Regions from separate parts of the Phyllobacterium sp. 22229 genome, predicted to be linked through region 2. Evidence: predicted binding sites of a transcription regulator. Region 2 holds the regulator's gene; the other holds the start of a gene.
The links. The regulator HrcA, encoded in region 2, represses chaperone genes, less so after heat shock. The targets are predictions, from matches to a motif close to GTTAGCACTCNCNNNNNGNGAGTGCTAAC.
Positions count from the first base shown of each region.

Region 1 (10,107 bases), on a different contig from region 2:
CTTCAGTCGTAACGAGAAGACCGGCAACCGATGCTGCGTCCTGCAGAGCCGTACGAACAACCTTGACCGGGTCGACGATGCCCATGACGATCAGATCGCCATATTCACCATTGGCCGCATTGTAGCCGTAGGTTTCCTTCTTGCTCTCAAGGATCTTGCCGACAACGATGGAAGCTTCGTCACCTGCGTTTGTTGCGATCTGGCGAGCCGGAGCCTGCAGAGCGCGACGAACGATGTTGATGCCAGCATCCTGGTCGGAGTTTGCACCCTTGAGTGTCAGGTTTGCCGAAGCGCGGAGCAGGGCAACACCACCGCCGGGAACGATGCCTTCTTCAACAGCAGCGCGTGTTGCGTTGAGGGCGTCGTCGACGCGGTCCTTCTTTTCCTTCACTTCAACTTCCGTTGCACCGCCAACGCGGATAACGGCAACACCGCCAGCGAGCTTGGCAAGACGTTCCTGCAGCTTCTCACGGTCGTAGTCGGATGTGGTTTCGTCGATCTGCTGCTTGATCTGGCCGACGCGGGCGTTGATTTCGCCCTTCTTGCCATGACCGTCAACGATCGTGGTGTTTTCCTTGGTGATCGACACCTTCTTGGCGCGGCCGAGCATGTCGAGCGTAACGCTTTCGAGCTTGATGCCGAGATCTTCGGAAATAACCTGACCACCGGTGAGGATTGCGATGTCTTCCAGCATGGCCTTGCGGCGATCGCCGAAGCCAGGAGCCTTGACGGCAGCAATCTTCAGGCCGCCGCGCAGCTTGTTGACGACGAGCGTTGCAAGAGCTTCGCCTTCGACGTCTTCGGAGATGATGACGAGCGGCTTGGAAGTCTGGACGACAGCTTCGAGAACCGGCAGGAGAGCCTGGAGGTTCGAGAGCTTCTTCTCGTGCAGAAGGATGTAGGCGTCTTCGAGGTCAGCAACCATCTTTTCAGGGTTGGTGACGAAGTATGGGCTGAGGTAGCCGCGGTCGAACTGCATGCCTTCGACGACTTCGAGTTCGGTGTCAGCGGTCTTGGCTTCTTCGACGGTGATAACACCCTCGTTGCCGACCTTCTGCATTGCCTTGGCAATCATTTCACCGATTTCGGTTTCGCCATTGGCAGAGATCGTGCCAACCTGCGCAACTTCTTCCGAAGTCTTGATCTTCTTGGCGCTCTTGCCGAGCTGCTTGACGACTTCTGCAACAGCAAGATCGATGCCGCGCTTCAGGTCCATCGGGTTCATGCCGGCAGCAACAGCCTTGCCGCCTTCCTGAACGATTGCCTGGGCCAGAACAGTCGCAGTCGTGGTGCCGTCACCGGCAATGTCGTTCGTCTTCGAAGCGACTTCACGCACCATCTGTGCGCCCATGTTTTCGAACTTGTCTTCCAGTTCGATTTCCTTGGCAACGGTTACGCCGTCCTTGGTAATGCGCGGAGCGCCGAAGGACTTGTCGATAACAACGTTACGGCCTTTCGGGCCGAGCGTTACCTTGACAGCGTCAGCAAGGATATTGACACCGCGCAGCATGCGCTCGCGCGCGTCGCGGCCGAATTTTACTTCTTTGGCAGCCATTTTATCTCTCCTGGGATTGAACCCGGTTTGATCGAAATTCGTTGGTTAAAGGGAAAACCGGCGGATTAGCCGAGGATGCCCAGAATGTCGGATTCTTTCATGATCAGCAGATCTTCGCCGCCGATCTTGACTTCCGTGCCCGACCACTTGCCGAACAGGACATGATCGCCTGCCTTGACATCGAGCGGGATGAGCTTGCCAGCTTCGTCGCGAGCGCCGGTACCGACGGAGACGATTTCGCCTTCCTGTGGCTTTTCCTTGGCAGTATCCGGAATGATGATGCCGCCTGCAGTCTTTGCTTCGGATTCGATCCGGCGTACGACGACGCGATCGTGAAGCGGGCGGAACTTGGTCTTGGCCATGGTTAGAACCCTTGATGTTGGTGTCAAAACGGTGAAACGGACGGGTGACCGCCCATGTTATTAGCACTCACCATCAGCGAGTGCTAACTGGGCTCGGAGATAGTGGGCAGCCATGGAAGAGTCAAGGGAGAGGTTTGCCGAATTTTCGGCGAATGACGGAAAGGCGATGCGCAACTGGGCGTCTTCAACCCTTTGCAAAATCATCCCATGCAATTGTGAACCAATGATGACGCGTCCGCGGCTATGCGGCCTGCGGCCGCACCGCTGCAGCCTTTGCCGCTTCGGAACGCAGGTGGGTGTCTCCCCAGAGTTTGAGGGCCGATATGATCGGCTCGAGGCTGCGGCCGTGCTCCGTCAGGGAGTATTCCACCTTCGGCGGAACCTGTGCATAGACCTTGCGGGTAATGAAGCCATCGGCCTCCAGCTCACGCAGCTGGTTGGTCAGCATGCGCTGGGTGACGCTGTTCAGGTGCCGGCGGATTTCGTTGAAGCGCAGGGTGCCGGACATCAGGTGGAAAAGGATCATGCCCTTCCATTTGCCGCCGATGAGATTGAGCGTTCCTTCCACGGGGCAACCCGGTGCGCAATCAAAATTCGTATGGCGGATGCGCGGCATCACGGTATCCTTTATGACACTATATGCAATTTATGTGCATTCTTGCACCAATCAAACATAGCGCGCATTTGAACAGCGTCAACTTATCAGGAGAATGCCATGCGCGCCGTCGCCTATTATGAACCGCAGCCGATCACTGCGGAAACCTCACTCGTCGATATCGATCTGCCCAAGCCCGAAGCGCAGGGACGCGACCTTCTGGTTGCGGTGAAGGCCATATCGGTCAATCCCGTCGATACGAAAATCCGCGCGGGTGCAAAGCCGGAAGCGGGCCAGCCAAGAGTTCTGGGCTGGGACGCGGCCGGCATCGTTGTTGCCACGGGGCCGGATGTCCGGCACTTCAAGGTCGGGGATGAAGTCTTCTACGCGGGAGCGGTGGATCGCCCGGGAACCAATGCCGAGTATCATCTGGTCGACGAGCGCATCGCCGGGTGGAAACCGAAATCCCTCGATTTCAGCGCCGCCGCAGCCCTGCCGCTGACATCGATCACCGCCTGGGAAACGCTGTTCGACCGGCTCCATATCGACACGCCGGTTGCTGGGGCGGCCAATGCCATCCTGATTGTCGGCGGTGCGGGCGGGGTCGGTTCGATTGCCGTGCAGCTTGCGCGCAAACTAACCAACCTCACGGTCATCGCCACGGCCTCGCGCCCGGAAACACGCCGATGGGTGGAGGAGCTTGGCGCGCACCACGTCATCGATCATTCAAAACCGCTCGCCGCGCAGGTGGAGGCGCTTGGCCTCGGTGCGCCCGCTTTCGTATTCTCGACAACCAACTCCGATACGCACCGCATGGAGATTGCAGCCCTGATTGCGCCGCAGGGCCGGTTCGGTCTGATCGATGATCCGAAAAACTACGATATCATGCCGTTCAAATGGAAGAGTGTCTCCATTCACTGGGAAGTGATGTTCACCCGCTCGCGTTACGAGACAGCCGATATCGAGGAGCAGCACAAGCTGCTCAACAAGGTGGCGGAGCTGGTGGATGCCGGCACGTTACGTACCACCCTTGCCGACGATCTCGGCACGATTTCAGCCGCCAATCTGAAAAAGGCCCATGCGCTCATTGAAAGCGGCCGTGCCCGCGGCAAGATTGTCCTGACAGGCTTTTAAATGGTGGCCGCGGGCGGCGTGTCCATGCGCTGCCCGCTATCGCGTTATCGCGCAAACCGTGGCCAGCCGATGATGGCCACGGCAAGATAGGTGCCGCCGCAGATGAGGAGGAGACCGGCAAGGCCGGACCAGAGCTTCAACCGTCCTCACGCACATGGTGGGCCATATCCATCAGCATGCCGCTGACATGGGCGTCGGAAAGCGCGTAGAAGATTTGCCGGGCACGCCGGTCGCCGCGCACGAGGCGGGCGCTGCGCAACAGGCGCAAATGATGGCTGACCAGCGATTGCGACAGATGAAGGCTTTCCGCGATATCGCCGACGGATCGCGGCGCATCAAGGCAATAGAACAGGATGCGCAGGCGGGTCGGGTCGCCGAGGAGCCTGAACGTTTCCGCGAGGCGAGCAGTATCGGATTCCGTCGGCATCGTCATGGCCGTCAATGCTTGTGCCCCGCCTGGCTGTGATCATGACCGGTGTGATTGCCGTCGGTCTCGTGATCTGCCGAGGCGGATGCGGGCTGTTGCCCGATTTCGCCTTCGTCATGCGGCATATCAGGCCAATCAATGGCGATGGTGGCGTGCTGGATATCGAAGCGTTTGGCAAGCTCCGCCTCGACGGTCTTTACAAGATGGCGCGGATCAGTACCGTCCTTTGGCTGGACGTGCAACGTGGCAAGCGCCTTGCCTGATGTGATCAGCCAGACATGCACGTGCCTGACGGCAGCAAGCCCTGCAACCGCGCCCATGAGATATGTCTGGATTTCTTCCGGCCTGGCATTTTCGGGCGCGCCTTCCAGCAGGATGTGCAGCGAGTTGCGCAAAAGGCCCCAGGCGCTGCGCAGGATCAGCACGGAAACCAGGATGGAGAGAATGGGGTCGATGGGCGTCCAGCCGGTAAAATAGATGATGATGGCGGCACTGATGGCGCCGACGGAGCCGAGAAGGTCGCCCATGACGTGCAGGACAGCGCCCTTGATGTTCACATGTTCCTTGTCGCCGCGGGTCAGGATCCAGAACACCAGCATGTTGATGAGCAGCCCGACGACGGCCACGAGGAACATGGGACCCGCCAGAATTTCCGCGGGCGCGCGAAAGCGGTCGATCGCTTCGATCGCGATCCAGACAACAATGGCGAAAAGGGCGATGGCATTGATGAGGCCGGCGATGACCTCGAAACGCAGATAGCCATAGGTGCGGTTCTGGTCGGCGGCGCGCTGGCCGAAGCGAAAGGCCGCATAGGCGAGGGCCAGGGCGCAGGCATCGGTCAGCATATGGCCCGCATCCGCAATCAGCGCCAGCGAGCCGGACATAACGCCGCCGATCACCTCAATGATCATATAGGAGAACGTGATGATGAAGGCGATCAGCACCTTGCGCTGATTGTCATTGGTTAACTTGGGGCCATGGTCGTGCCCTGCGTGCGACTGCGACATTGTTCCGGCTCGTCCCGTTGATTGGATATGACATATAAATACATGTTCATATGTTGTATGTCAATGGAACCAAGCGGCAGGCGGTCCGATCCGCCGGGAGGGCCCCGGCAGATCATCGTCAGGCGCGATCAGGCGGCCAGCCGCGCTCCAGCCTCATCCAATGTGATATGGCCGAGAAACTGGCCGCTGGTGACCGCCGGGGTTTCGTCCTCGATGGCATGGGCAAAAATCACGGCCTTGTCGGCTTCCAGCTTCTGCAGATAGGTGTGAAGGCTGGGATACTCTGTTTTCAGGTCGAAGAGACCCAGATCCTCGCCCCAGCGGGCGATGCCGGTCATGTAGGCGTCGGCAATCGTCCTGTTGTCACCGGCAAGCCAATCCCGCCCCTGCAGATGGGATTGCAGATAGCCATAGCCGGAGGCGGCTTTCTCCCGTGCGAGGTCGCGCAGCATTTTGATCGCCGGATCGCCCTCTTTCAGCTTGTAGGCGGTCCAGGCCGGCGAAAAGGCCGAGTGAAAGCTGGTGTGCAGATAGGCCAGCATCTGGTTGAGCCTGTCGTGGGCTCCGGTGCCCTGGGCAAATCCCAGTTGCCTCCCAAGATCACGTGCGGCGATGTTCTGAAGAATGGCAAAGCTTTCGCTCAGGCTCCTGCCGTCTTCCAGAAGCAGCGCCGGTGTCTGGTGCATGCTGTTGACGCGGCCATAGAGGGTGCTCTTCGACTTGGCCAGCATGTCGATACGGGCAAGGCGATAGGGTTGGCCGAGCCATTCCAGCGCGACGATTGATCCGAACGAGCAGCCATGCGGCACGCCATAAAACAATACGGGTTCCATTTTCATTTCCTCTTTTTTGAATGTCATACCGCGGTGAAATCCAAGATGGCGATGCCGGTCACTATTGTAAAGAAGGCACAAAAATGTCATGTTGGTACAAATTTTATACCAACATTCAGCTGGAATAGGCGTGATGAAGGATCTGGTTTCCGAATGCCCCGTTGAAAATGCCATGCTGGTGCTGGGCGGGCGCTGGCGCATCTTGCTCATCTATTATCTGCTGGAAGGAACAAAGCGTTTCAGCGAACTGCGCCGCGACATGCCCAAAATTTCGCAGCGCATGCTTACCCTTGACCTGCGCGCCCTCGAAGAGGCGGGCTACGTGACCCGCACGATCATTCCGCAGGTTCCGGTGCGTGTCGAATACAGCCTGACGGAGGAGGGGCGGCGCCTCAAGACCCTGGTCGAGGTGCTTGGCGAATGTGGCGACCGCCTGGCCAGCCGCGGCTACGTCAAGGCTGCTTGAACCATCGTTCCCGATACAATCACAGGTGACACGATTGCCGCTATCGGCTAAGCGATGCCATCTTATACGCTCCGGCAATCTGAAAGGATCGGCATGACCGACATGGTACATTTGCAGCGTCTCGATGCGCTCAGAGACCGTTATGATGTTCTTCTGTGTGATGTCTGGGGCGTTCTGCACAATGGTGTTGATTCCTTCGCTGCCGCATCAAGCGCCTTGCAGCGCGCGCGGGAAGCCGGGCAGACGGTGATCCTTATCACCAATGCGCCGCGTCCCTTCGCCGGTGTTGCCCAGCAGATCAGGATGCTCGGCGTGCCGGACGCCGCCTATGACCGCATCGTCACGTCGGGCGATGTCACGCGTGACCTGATCCGTAACGCGCCGCGCCGCGTGTTTCATCTCGGCCCAGAGCGTGATGAAACGTTATATGAAGGGCTTGATGTCGAGCTGACCGAAGAGCGTGAGGCGGATGTCGTGGTCTGCACCGGCTTCTTTGACGACGATTCGGAGGGCCCCGAAGACTATGCCGACATGCTCACGCGCTTTCGCTCGCGCAACCTGCCTTTCATCTGCGCCAATCCCGACATTGTTGTCGAGCGCGGCGACCGGCTGATCTGGTGCGCGGGTGCCCTGGCGCGTGATTATGGCCAGATGGGCGGGCGCACGCTCATTGCCGGAAAGCCGCATCGCCCCATTTACGAAGCCGCCATTGCCGCGGCGGAGGCCGTGCGCGGCGGGCCAGTCGACCTCGCACGCGTGCTTGCCATTGGCGACGGCATGCTGACGGATGTGAAGGGTGCCGATCTCTTCGGAATCGACGTGCTCTACATTTCCGGCGGCATTCACGCCGGCGATTATGTAAGGGGCGGCATATTCGATCTGGAAGAGCTGCTCGCCTTTCTCAAGAAGCATGGCAGCAACCCCGTTGCCACCATGCCGGCTCTCGCCTGAGGTACATGCACCATGCCGATTCTACGCCTGACCGACCCTTCGCATCTGCCGCAGCATCTGAAGGGCGCCGTGGTGGCGATTGGTAATTTTGATGGCGTGCACCGCGGCCATCAGGCTGTTCTGGGGCGGGCGCTTGATGCCGCCAGTGCCGCCGGAAAGCCGTCGCTGGTGCTGACCTTCGAGCCGCATCCGCGCAGCGTCTTCGTGCCGGATCAGCCGGTCGACAGGCTGACGCCCGCGGCGGAAAAAGCCTCGATCCTGGAAGCACTCGGTTTCGACGCGGTGGTGGAATGCCATTTCACCCGGGATTTCTCGCAGCTTACGGCCGATGTGTTCGTGGACGAGATTCTCGTTGCCGGTCTTGGGGCAAGCCGCATTGTCGCGGGATTTGACTTCCATTTCGGCAAGGGCCGCCAGGGCGGTCCGGCCTTTCTGATGGATGCCGGGGAAAAGCGCGGCTTCCAGGTCACGCTTGTCGATGCATTCCGCGACGAGGGCGGGCAGGCCATTTCATCCAGCCGCATTCGCGAACTTCTGGGCGCGGGCGATATTGTCGAAGCGTCGGGACTTCTGGGTTACCGCCACCGGATTCGGGCCGAAGTGATCCAAGGCAAGCAGCTCGGCCGGACAATCGGATTTCCCACGGCCAATATGGTGCTGCCGCCCGAGACGCATCTGCAGGAAGGCATCTATGCCGTGCGCTTCCGCCGCGCCGACGGCACACTCTATGACGGCGTGGCCAGCTTTGGCCGCCGACCCACGGTGGATACCGACGGTGCGCCGCTGCTCGAAACCTATGTTTTCGATTTCACCGGCAATCTCTATGGGGAAGTCTGCGCGGTTTCGTTCTTCGCCTATCTGCGCGGCGAAGAAAAGTTCGACGGGCTCGAACCGATGATGCAGCAGATCCGGCGTGACGAGGAGGAGGCGCGCGGGCTGCTGCAGGGTGTGAAACCGCTGTCTCCTCTCGATGATACGATTAATTTTCGATGAAACGGTAAATCGTTTACCATAAGAATAAATCCAATTTTATCTATCCTTCGCTAGCGTCATTCTCAAATCTGCCGCCCTCCCAGGCGAAATTTGGAGTGATTTCATGCATGTTCGTCTCGTCGCTGCTCTTTCGGGCGCCCTTATTCTTGCCGGTGCCGTCCCGGGCTCTGCCGATGACTATTACTATGAAGGTCAGCAGAACCAGACGGCTGCCGCTCCCCGTCAGAACTGGTGGTCGGGCGACTGGTATCTGAAACTCGGTGCAAAAGGCTTCATCGCCCCGCGTTATGAAGGTGCCAAGGACTATCTTCTGCGCGCCGCGCCGGTCATCTCGCTTGGCCGTGCCGGATCCGCCACCCGGTTCAGTTCCCTGAATGACAACGCATCGATCGGCCTGATCGATACGGGCGTGTTCCGCACCGGTATCACTGGCAAGCTGATCACCGGCCGGGACAGCGGCGACGCTAATCTCAAGGGCGTGCATGATGTCGACTGGGGCGTTGAACTCGGCGGCTTTGCCGAATTCTACCCGACGGACAATATTCGCGGCCGCGTCGAGGTCCGGCGCGGCATCGGTTCGCATGACGGCGTCGTTGCCGACTTTGCCGTCGATGCCTTTACGGATCTGACCCCCACCGTGCGCGTTTCGGCCGGCCCGCGCGCCACCGTGGCATCTCGGGACTATTTCAAGCAGTATTACGGGGTGAACCCGACGGAAGCGGCGGCATCGGGCCTGTCGACCTACCGTCCCGATGGCGGCGGTCTGAAATCGCTCGGCCTTGGCGGCCAGATCACCTGGAAGACGACCGACAAGATCGAAACAAGCGCCTATGCGGAATATAGCCGCCTGATGGGGCCAGCCGCCGATTCCAGCATCGTCAAGGAGCGCGGATCGGCCAATCAGGCGACCTTCGGCCTGCAGGCAACCTACCGCTTCGACTTCGCGCTTTGATCGATATATCGGGCTGATGCGAAGTTTATTGCGTCAGCCCCTTTATTCTGGAAGCAGTGATTGCTAAAAGCGCGCTCATGAAAACTGTTTCCTGGACCCTTGCACAGTCCATACCGCTTCAGACACCACGAATTACTGGCCCGGCCTTCCGGTTTGCCTGAAGCCTAGGCTTGCGGGTGCGGAAGGTCCGGGTTTTCCGGATGCGCCATCGCGCTCTTTTTTGCTTTTCTTTACATCTTTGCCTGCTGCGACGACGCGCGGGCCTGTTCACAAGCTGGAAAAATGACCGACACCGCCAACCCACTCGACTATTCGAAGACACTTTATCTGCCGCAGACCGATTTTCCGATGCGCGCGGGCCTGCCCGCCAAGGAACCGGAATTCGTCAAGCGCTGGGGCGAAATGAATCTCTACAGGAAATTGCGCGAAGACGGCAAGGGACGCCCGCTCTATGTTCTGCATGACGGTCCTCCCTATGCCAATGGCAATATCCATATCGGCCATGCGCTGAACAAGATCCTCAAGGATGTCATCACCCGCTCGTTCCAGATGCGCGGTTTCGATTCCAATTATGTTCCCGGCTGGGATTGCCACGGCCTGCCGATCGAGTGGAAGATCGAGGAACAGTACCGCGCCAAGGGCAAGGACAAGGACGACGTGCCGATCAACGAATTCCGTAAGGAATGCCGTGAATTCGCCGCCAACTGGATCAAGATCCAGTCCGTCGAGTTCAAGCGCCTCGGCATCGAAGGTGATTTTGACAATCCCTATACGACGATGGCTTTCCATGCGGAGAGCCGCATCGCCGGGGAACTTCTGAAGTTCGCCATGT
Region 1 is NZ_JBQEPA010000032.1:5,999-16,105, reverse strand. Features, by position in the region: gene groL (chaperonin GroEL) at 1-1,555, opposite strand, end outside; gene groES (co-chaperone GroES) at 1,621-1,917, opposite strand; gene ACTJJ7_RS26170 (winged helix-turn-helix transcriptional regulator) at 2,159-2,533, opposite strand; gene ACTJJ7_RS26165 (zinc-binding alcohol dehydrogenase family protein) at 2,633-3,646, shown strand; gene ACTJJ7_RS26160 (ArsR/SmtB family transcription factor) at 3,783-4,079, opposite strand; gene ACTJJ7_RS26155 (cation diffusion facilitator family transporter) at 4,085-5,080, opposite strand; gene ACTJJ7_RS26150 (glutathione S-transferase family protein) at 5,209-5,913, opposite strand; gene ACTJJ7_RS26145 (winged helix-turn-helix transcriptional regulator) at 6,047-6,379, shown strand; gene ACTJJ7_RS26140 (TIGR01459 family HAD-type hydrolase) at 6,482-7,330, shown strand; gene ACTJJ7_RS26135 (bifunctional riboflavin kinase/FAD synthetase) at 7,343-8,323, shown strand; gene ACTJJ7_RS26130 (MipA/OmpV family protein) at 8,427-9,275, shown strand; gene ileS (isoleucine--tRNA ligase) at 9,558-10,107, shown strand, end outside.
Region 1: groES (co-chaperone GroES) is a predicted target of HrcA. The motif match lies at 1,977-2,005, and genes of this name have one in related genera.

Region 2 (10,107 bases):
GTTCGCCGCGCTCTTCCACATCAATGACATTGACGTCGATGACAAGATTGGACTTGATCGCCACCTTGCCCGCTTCCTCCAGCGCCGCCGCTGCTTCCGCATGGCGGGCCACGAGGGCACCGTCAATGTGATCGAGCCATTCGCCGTTGGCCCCAAGCCATACGGCTTCGCCATCGGTCAGACGGTTTGCGGTGAGAACTTTAACACTCATGATCATCATCCTTCGCAATCAAGCGGCATTGGATTGAAGGCGGCGCGCTGCCACCGAAGAGGTTGGGGTGCGGATGGCCAGCGGCTCGGCCTTGTCGATCGCCGCACCAGCCACGGCGTCACCAATGACCACCATGACCGGGCCATCCAGGTCGGGGCGCTGTTCCAGCGCCGGCAAATCGTGCAGCGTGCCATGGAACATGCGGCGATCCGCACGTCCGGCATTTTCGATCACCGCCACGCCGGTATCGGCATGCAGACCGGCACGCATCAGGCGCTCGGCGACGGAGGCTGCAACGCTGCGGCCCATATAAACCGCGATGGTTGCGCCTGAGATGGCGAGGCGCGCCCAATCGGGCAGCACCTCGCCTGCCATGTCATGACCCGTAGTGAACACAAGGGAGGATGCGACACCACGCAGGGTCAGAGGCAGTTGCATATCGGCTGCCGCGGCAAAGGCCGAGGTGATGCCGGGAACGATCTCGAAGGGGATACCGGCGGACCGCAGCGCCGCCATTTCCTCACCGGCACGGCCATAGACCAGCGGATCGCCGGATTTGAGGCGCACGACGCGCTTGCCTTCACGGCCGAGCGAAACGAGAAGTGTGTTGATTTCCGCCTGGCTTTTCGAATGGCAGCCCTTGCGCTTGCCGACCGACAGCCGGGCTGCGTCGCGGCGGCCCATGGAAACGACTGCCTCGGGCACCAGCGCATCATAAACGATGACATCAGCTTCCATGAGAACGCGGTGCGCACGCAGGGTCAGCAAATCCTCAGCGCCGGGGCCTGCGCCGACCAGCCAGACATAGCCCTTCGGCTCGTCCTGATTGTCGAGGAGCAGCCCGGCAGCCTGGCGGGCACCGTCGAGATCATTGTTGTAGACCTTGCCGGCAACATCGCCCGAGAAGAAGGAGCGCCAGAACAGGCGCCGTGGCAGGCCCTTTTTCACCAGCTTTTCAACGGCCGGACGATAGGCATTGGCGAGACGGGCAAGATCACCCAGGCGCGGCGAGAACGCGGCATCAATACGGGCGCGAATGATCTGGCTAAGCACGGGGCCTGTGCCTTCCGAGCCAATGGCAATGGCAATCGGCGCACGGTTGACGATGGCGGGGGTGAAGAAGTCGCAAAGTTCCGGACGGTCGACCACATTGACCGGAACATGCTGGCGGCGTGCCTCGGCGGCAATGGCGCTGTCGCGCGCTTCATCGCCCGTGGCAACAAAGGCCAGCTTTGCACCGGAGAGGTGCTTTGGAGAAAAAATGTCCGCGATATGCTCGTGACGGCCAGCGCGGATGAAATCGGCAAGGTCCTGTTCGGGTTCCGCAGCGACAACGCGGATCATCGCATTTGTCTGCGCCAGAAGCCGAACCTTGTTCAGTGCTTCTTCGCCTTCGCCGACAACCACAACCACTTCATTCCGCACGCGGAAGAAGGCAGGAAAGACAGAAAGCTGGTTGGCATGAAAAGACATGAGCAAGACAATCCCGGTGAATGCTGGGATTATCGTTGATCGGACCGCGCTTTATAAGGAACAGAAGTGCGCCGAATCGAACGGCGGAGCATAGAATTTCTGAAAATCCCGGAACAAGCGGATTCTCTTTCCATGCATTGCAAGAAAATGCCTCCCAGCCTTTGCCGGGACCAGCAAGGCGGGACAAGCGACAGCAAACGGCACCGGATCAAGCGGTGGCGGTTTGATACACGACTACTTTTATCGTGTTAATGCAGAAATGCAAGTCCATTGTGCATATCCGGCGAGAGAAGGGGACATATCAAAACCTCCTGCGCTGGTTCAAAATTCGTATCGCGAAAATTTATTATTGTAAAACGATAATTTCTTGCTATCCTTACAGAAGAAAATTCACAGAGGTGCCCCATGAGCAATCTTTCTTCGCTTGATATACCAACGACTGGACGCACGCCGGCTCACCGCGCGGAGCGCATCCGGCGTTTCAGCAAAATCATGTCCGGCCTGTATCTCGCCACATCGGTCGTCCTGACTGCCGGAACGCTCTGCTACTGGCTTGCGACGCCGCAGGCCGATATTCTGGCTTCGGCCGGTTTGCCGGCAGCCGGAGCCGGAAACCTTGGTTTCCCGACACGTCTTCTTGCCTTCCTCGTCTCGATGCTGCCGCTGGCAGCGTTGATCTGGGGATTGGGGCAGGCCCGGCGCTGCTTTGACGGCTTTGCCAGACAACAGTTCTTCACGGCCGAAACCGTTGGCAGCTTGCGTGCGTTTGCAATGGCGGTCTTCGTATCGACGCTCCTTCAGCCCTTCGCCTATTCCGCCCTCTCGCTCATCCTGACCTGGACCAACCCGGCCGGGCAGCGTGCTTTGGCCATAGGCATCAGCTCGGACATGCTGCTTGGGCTGCTGTTTGCCGGAACCATCACCGTCATTGCCTGGGTGATGCGCGAAGCCATCGCGATAGCCGATGAAAATGCCCAGTTCGTCTGAGGATCAGCCCATGCCCATCAAAGTCAGGCTCAATGTCATGCTGGCCGAGCGCAATGTGAAATCCAAGGATCTGGCGGAACATGTCGGAATAACGGAAGCCAATCTGTCCCTGCTCAAACAGGGCAAGGTGAAAGGCATCCGCTTCGAAACCCTGGAGCGCATCTGCGACTATCTCGACTGCCAGCCCGGCGATCTCATGCGCTACGACAAGGAGGAGAGCTAGGCGGTGAAAATGGCCGGCACGTGCACCGGCCAGCGCCACGGCACAATCGCCACGAGATCATAGCGCAATGACAGGTTTGCATAATCGGGCTGACGCACGAGCCAGAGATCGGCAGCCGCCTCAATGCGCTGCATGGCGGTCCAGGTCACCGCCTCCATCGCCTGTTCGAGTGTCGGACGGGCCTTCACCTCCACAATGAGGACAAGGTCGCCGCGCCGGGCAATGAGGTCGATCTCCCCCTGTTTGGTGCGGTGGCGCCGCGCGACAATGCGAAAGCCTTTCAGCATCAGGGCAAGCGCGGCGAAATACTCAGCGGAGTGGCCGCGCCGGTAAGCCCTGTGTCGCTTGCCCGCGCCCGTCATTTCATTGCGAGCAACCGCTGATAGAGTTCGCCCTTCGGACGGCCCGTCATGCGTGATGCTTCACCTGCGGCCTTGGAGGGCGGCATTTCCAGTGCCAGTGCGCGCAGCAGCGCATCGATATCATCGTCGGTGCGGGCAATGTTCTGATCGCCCTCGGGCGGTCCCACGACAAGAACCACCTCGCCGCGGATCCGGTCTTCGCCATCGAACTGCGCCGCCAGTTCCACCAGCGGCAGGGTAACCACCGTCTCGTAGGTTTTGGTCAGTTCGCGGCACAGCGATGCCTGCCGCTTCGGGCCGAACACCTCGACCATATCCGCCAGCGTCGCCGCGGCACGATTGGGCGATTCAAAGAAGACCAGCGCAGCATCCAGCGTCTTCAGGGATTCAAGTTTCGACCGGCGCTGCCCCTGTTTCGACGACAGAAACCCGGCGAAGTAAAAGCTGTCGGTAAACAGCCCCGAGGCCGTCAGCGCCGCCAGCACCGAGGATGCGCCGGGAATAGGCACCACGCGGATACCGGCAGCCTTGGCTTCCGGTACGAGACGCCCGCCAGGGTCGGAGACCAGCGGCGTCCCCGCATCCGATACCAGCGCCACGCTTTTCCCCGAAAGCAGGGCTTCGATCAGCTTTGGCCCGGCTTCCCCGGCATTGTGTTCATGATAGGCATAGGGACGCCGGGAAATCCCGTATCTGTCGAGAAGAACACGGCTGACGCGTGTATCCTCGCAGGCGATCACATCGGCGGCTGCGAGGGTTTCGATGCCGCGCAGCGTCATATCGCCGAGATTGCCGATGGGTGTGGCGACGATGTAAAGCGCCGGCTCGAGCGGCCGGGCGCGAAACGCCGTGTTGCCGATCTGATAGTCCCGTTCCCTGGTTTCCCCGTCAGACACGCCGCACCCTCACGCTGCCAGATCGGCAATGACCGCATTCAGAACGATAGCGCCTTCGGGCGTCGTGCGGATGCGGCTGTTGCCGATATATTCGATCAGACCCTGTTCAGCCAAGGAAATCACGCGCTTTTCCTTGACGCCGTGGCCGGTCAGCCGCTCGTAGCGGGCAAGATCGATGCCTTCGACAAGCCGTAGGCCCATCAGCAGGAATTCATCGCCTTCCTGTTCGCCGGTGAGCAGTTCCTCTTCAACGACGCCATGACCATTGCTCTCGACCCTGCTGACCCAGGTTTCGGGGTGACGCTCGGTGATCGTCACCGCACGCTTGCCGTTTTCGATGAAACGGCCATGCGCGCCGGGACCAACGCCGACATACTCGCCATACCGCCAGTAGACCAGATTGTGCTGGGATTCGGCTCCGGGTGCCGCGTGATTGGAAATCTCATAGGCCGGCAGGCCGCGCCCGGCCGTCACATCCTGCGTTTCCGCATAGAGCGCTGCCGCATGATCGCCGTCGGGCGTGATCAGTTTGCCGGCTTTCCACAACTGGTAGAAGGGCGTGCCTTCTTCAATCGTCAATTGATAAAGCGACAGATGATCGGCCGCATAGGAGATGGCCCGGTTCAGTTCCTCGCGCCATGCCTCGATCGTCTGGTCGGGCCGGGCATAGATCAGATCGAAGGACAGGCGCGGAAAAATATCGCGTGCCAGCCCGATTGCCACCAGGGCTTCCTCGACATTGTGCATGCGCCCGAGCCGCCGCAGGTCCGCATCGTTCAATGCCTGCACACCCAGCGAGACGCGATTGACGCCTGCCGCCCGGTAGCCGCGAAAACGGTTGGCCTCGACACTGGTCGGATTGGCTTCCAGCGTGATCTCGATATTGTCGGGCACAGTCCAGTTCTTCGCGATCTCATTGAGCACGGACCCGACAGTTTCCGGCTCCATCAGGGATGGCGTGCCGCCACCGAGAAAAATGCTGGAAATCGTGCGCGGACCGGTGCGCGCGCGCATGGTCGCCATTTCGCGGGCGAAGGCCGCGGTAAACCGAAGCTGGTCCACCGGCTGGTGACGGACATGCGAATTAAAATCACAATAGGGGCACTTGGCCATGCAGAAGGGCCAGTGGACGTAAATGCCAAAGCCCCCTTCGCTCTCCTGACCGCGCAGCAATGGGGTCATCAGGCCCCCAGACAATCACGGGCAAAATGCTGGAAAGCCCGTGCCCGATGCGACAAAGCATCGGCTTCGCCCGGCTTCCAGCCATGTTTCTGCTCGGCGGTCATTTCCCCGAAGGTCGCATCATAGCCCTGCGGCTTGAACACCGGATCAAAACCGAAACCGGCGGTGCCGCGCGGCGGCCAGACAATCTCGCCCTCTACTTCGCCGCGATAATAATTGGCTTCACCGTCAGGCCATGCGAGGCAGATCACCGAAACGAAACGCCCGCCGCGATCCCTGGCATCGGTGATTCCCCGGTCCCGCAGCGCGGTTTCCACCTTTTGCATCCCATGGGCGAAATCTCGCTTGCCATCCGGCAGTTCCGCCCAGTTGGCGGTATAAACGCCGGGGTCGCCGTCCAGCGCATCGACACAGAGGCCGGAATCATCTGATAGCGCGACAAGGCCGGTCGCCTTGGCCGCCGCGAAAGCCTTGATATAGGCGTTCTCTTCAAATGTGGTGCCGGTTTCATCCGGTTCCGGCAGGCCGAGATCGCCCGCCGACACCACTTCGAAACCGAAGGGGCCAAGCAGATCGATCATTTCCTGGATCTTGCCCTTGTTGTGGCTGGCAACGAGCAGTTTGCCTTTTTCAAGTGTTCTCATGTCAGGTTCCATAAAGCCGGTTCGGCAAATTCAATCGAGTTTCCGGACGGATCGCGGAAATATAGGGAGCGGGCACCATTGGGCCAGTCAAATTCAGTTTCGATGGCGATACCATTGGCCTCAAGATGGGACTTCCAGCCGGAAATTTCATCCCGCGTTGCACGGAAACAGACGTGACCAGGCCCCTTGGCACCATGCGCCGGGATGGGAAGACCGCCTTTGGGCCTTTCCGCCAGCTTTTCCGCATTAAACAGGATCAGGACGCCGGCTCCGCAGCGGAAAAAGACCGATTCATCGCCCGCCCGCAGGATAACGTCCAGTCCGAGTATATCGGTATAGAACCGTGCAGCCACGTCGATATCGGTCACATACAGAGCTGTTTCCAGAATACCCGATGGCTGCATGGTGTTTTCCGCTTACGAGACCGCCATTTTCTGCAGGGAAACCAGCCGGGTAATGCCGTTGCGGGCAAGCCCCATCAAGGCCAGCAGCTCGTCCTGCGAGAATGGCTCGCCTTCCGCCGTTCCCTGCACTTCGACGATACCACCTTTGCCGGTCATGACGAAATTGGCATCGGTCTGCGCCGTTGAATCCTCGGCATAGTCGAGGTCGATCACCGGTGTACCATTGGAGATGCCGCAGGAGATCGCCGCGACATGATCCTTCAATACCTTCTCGACCTTGAGCATCTGGCGTGTTTCCATCCAGCGCAGGCATTCGTGCAAGGCAACCCAGCCGCCGGTGATGGCTGCCGTACGGGTGCCGCCATCCGCCTGAATGACATCGCAATCCACGGTGATCTGCACTTCGCCCAGCGCCTGCAGGTCCACGACAGCACGCAGCGAACGGGCGATGAGACGCTGGATTTCCAGTGTGCGGCCGCCCTGCTTGCCGGATGACGCCTCGCGGCGCATGCGATCGCCGGTCGAACGCGGCAGCATGCCGTACTCCGCCGTTACCCAGCCCTTGCCGGTGTTGCGCATCCAGCCCGGTACCTTTTCCTCCAGGCTGGCGGTGCACAGAACGTGGGTATCGCCAAACTTGACCAGGCACGAGCCTTCAGCATGTTTGGAAACGCCGCGCTCGAAGGAAATGGCGCGCATTTCGTCTGGAGCTCGTTTGGAAGGACGCATGGATTGACCTCTTGAAAATATGGTTGTCCGGCCTTTTAGAGCAACGGAGGCTTAAATGGAACCATGAAGCAAAAGCTTTGATGATTGCGCCGACAATGCCTATATTCCCTGACAGAGAACAAGGGCGTCACACAGAATGAACAAGGCAGTTACTCCCGAACCATTGCAGTCCCTCGATCAGCGGTCGCGGGATATTTTCCGGCGCATCGTCGAGAGCTATCTCGGCGACGGCGAACCCGTCGGATCGCGCAACCTGTCGCGTATCCTGCCCGTCGCGCTTTCTCCGGCGACAATCCGCAATGTCATGAGCGATCTCGAGCATCTCGGCCTTGTCTACGCGCCGCACGTCTCGGCGGGACGGCTGCCGACCCAATTGGGCCTGCGGTTCTTTGTCGATGCCTTCATGGAAGTGGGCGACCTTTCCTCCGACGAGCGCAATTCCATCGAGGCGCAGGTACGGGCGGGCGGCGACGCCCAGTCGAGCGAGAACATGCTGACGCAAGCCAGCCAGATCCTGTCGGGCATGTCGCGCGGTGCCGGACTTGTGCTTGCGACCAAAGCGGAAGGCGCGCTCAAGCACATCGAGTTTGTGCGGCTGGAACCCACCAAGGCGCTGGCGGTGCTGGTGACCCAGAGCGGCGATATTGAAAACCGGGTCGTCGATCTGCCGCCCGGCGTGACGCCATCGCAGCTGATCGAAGCATCGAATTTTCTCAACGCGCATATTCAGGGCCGCACCATCACCGAAGCGCGCGCCGAAATTGCCCGGCTCAAAGATGAAACCCAGCAGGCACTCGATACCCTGTCGCAACACCTGGTCGAACAGGGACTGGCCGTCTGGGGCGGCACGGGTGGCGGCCAGCCGCCACGGCTCATCGTGCGCGGGCGCGGGAACCTCCTGGATTCCATCAACGCCGAAGCGGATCTCGACCGGCTGCGCCATCTGTTCGATGATCTCGAAACCAAGGAAGGCACCATACAACTGCTCGATCTGGCGGAAGCAGGATCGGGCGTGCGCATTTTCATCGGCTCCGAGAACAAGCTGTTTTCGCTCTCCGGCTCATCTCTGGTGATCGCGCCCTATCGCGACTCGGAACAGCGGGTGATCGGTGCCCTTGGCGTTATCGGCCCAACCCGGTTGAACTATGCGCGCATTGTTCCGATGGTGGACTACACCGCGCAACTGGTCTCAAGACTGCTGCGCTAATGCCGGGGATGTTGAACCGGGGCATTCCGGCGTGCGAACTTCCGCCGCGCCGGGCATTTGCACTTGATTTTCATGGCCTAAACCTCGATATCCAGCGCACATTCGATTTATGAACGGACAGGATAGATGACTGAAGAAAAGAAACATCATGACGCACCCGATCTCGATCAGCGCGATCTGAAGAATCCGCGCGACCGTGATGCGCTGAAGCGTGCCGCCGATGATTTTCTGAAATCGCGCAAGGCCGAAGAATATGCCATGGCGCAGGAAGAGGAAGAACAGGCGCAGGCGGCCAGCAGCGTTGAATTGGATGCGTTGCGCGGCGAAAACGGCGATCTGCGCGATCAGCTGCTGCGTCTGGCCGCCGACATGGAAAACCTGCGCAAGCGCACCGCCCGTGATGTTCACGATGCGCGGTCCTATTCGGTTGCCAATTTCGCCCGCGACATGCTTTCCGTCTCCGACAATCTGAAGCGCGCGCTCGAAGCCATTCCGGCCGATGCCCTCGCCAATGGCGATGCGGGTTTCAAGGCATTGGCCGAAGGCGTGGAAATGACCGAGCGCTCGATGATGTCAGCGCTGGAACGCCACGGCGTCAAGAAGATCGAGCCGCAGGGCCAGCGTTTCGACCCGAATTTCCATCAGGCCATGTACGAAATCCCCAACGCCGACGTGCCGCACAACACTGTGCTGCAGGTGGCGCAGGCCGGTTTCGTCATCGGTGACCGCATGCTGCGCCCGGCGCTCGTCGGCGTCTCCAAGGGCGGTCCGAAGCAGGCAGCCGGCGAAGGCCAGGCAGAGCCGGGCCCGATCAACCCGCAGGCGGAAAAAGACGCATAATCACAGCGTTCTCTCAACGGCAAAGGCCAGATTCCGGTAACGGCGTCTGGCCTTTTTCATTTAGCTGTTTACGCTCCGTATCGGTCATGTTCTACCTTTTATATGGAGGGGAACAGCCGATGACATCGATCCAGATATTCAACTATGCGGGCGTTTTCGTTTTCGCCGCGACGGGCGGGCTCGCTGCCTCGCGCCGCCAGCTCGATATCATCGCTTTCGTGTTCCTGGCTGCGGTAACGGGCATCGGCGGCGGCACCCTGCGCGACCTCATCCTCGGCGTCCCCGTCTTCTGGGTCCGGGAGCCCGGCTATATCCTCGTTTGTGCCGCGGCGGCAATCATCGTCTATTTCTCCGCCAATCTCCTGGAATCACGCTACCGGCTTCTGCTGTGGCTCGATGCGCTGGGGCTTTCGGCCTACAGCGTCATGGGCGCGGCGAAGGCACTGGCGCTCGGCTTCAGCCCGACAATCGCCGTGGTCACAGGCATTTTGACGGCCACGTTCGGCGGCGTGCTGCGTGATATCGTTTCCGGGGAACCGTCAGTGCTGATGCGGCGCGAAATCTACGTCACTGCGGCGCTTGCCGGTTCCGCCGCCTATACGCTGCTGCTGGGGCTTTCGGCAGGGCCGGAAATGTCGGCCCTGCTCGCCGCCCTGACCGCCTTTGCGGTGCGCGGCGGCGCGCTTTACTTCGGCTGGACCCTGCCGAACTACCACAAGGTGGGCCGCACGCCTGAAGAGCTCAAGCGTGACGGCATCGTCCGGTCAGAGTAAGCCGGCCTGCTGGGCTGCCACTTTCAGGTTCTGCGCCGGACGCGGGCCAATCTGCTGGATCACGAGACCGGCGGTGAGCGACCCCAACCGCGCGCAATCGGTCAATGAGCGGCCATTGGTGTAGCCGAACAGGAAGCCCGAGGCATAGAGATCACCCGCACCCGTCGTATCGACAA
Region 2 is NZ_JBQEPA010000006.1:203,549-213,655, reverse strand. Features, by position in the region: gene ACTJJ7_RS09750 (DUF2849 domain-containing protein) at 1-211, opposite strand, end outside; gene cysG (siroheme synthase CysG) at 230-1,684, opposite strand; gene ACTJJ7_RS09740 (DUF2975 domain-containing protein) at 2,090-2,671, shown strand; gene ACTJJ7_RS09735 (helix-turn-helix domain-containing protein) at 2,682-2,894, shown strand; gene ACTJJ7_RS09730 (YraN family protein) at 2,891-3,256, opposite strand; gene rsmI (16S rRNA (cytidine(1402)-2'-O)-methyltransferase) at 3,253-4,152, opposite strand; gene hemW (radical SAM family heme chaperone HemW) at 4,162-5,334, opposite strand; gene rdgB (RdgB/HAM1 family non-canonical purine NTP pyrophosphatase) at 5,334-5,978, opposite strand; gene ACTJJ7_RS09710 (VOC family protein) at 5,975-6,382, opposite strand; gene rph (ribonuclease PH) at 6,395-7,111, opposite strand; gene hrcA (heat-inducible transcriptional repressor HrcA) at 7,248-8,318, shown strand; gene grpE (nucleotide exchange factor GrpE) at 8,445-9,158, shown strand; gene ACTJJ7_RS09690 (trimeric intracellular cation channel family protein) at 9,278-9,931, shown strand; gene ACTJJ7_RS09685 (adenosine kinase) at 9,923-10,107, opposite strand, start outside.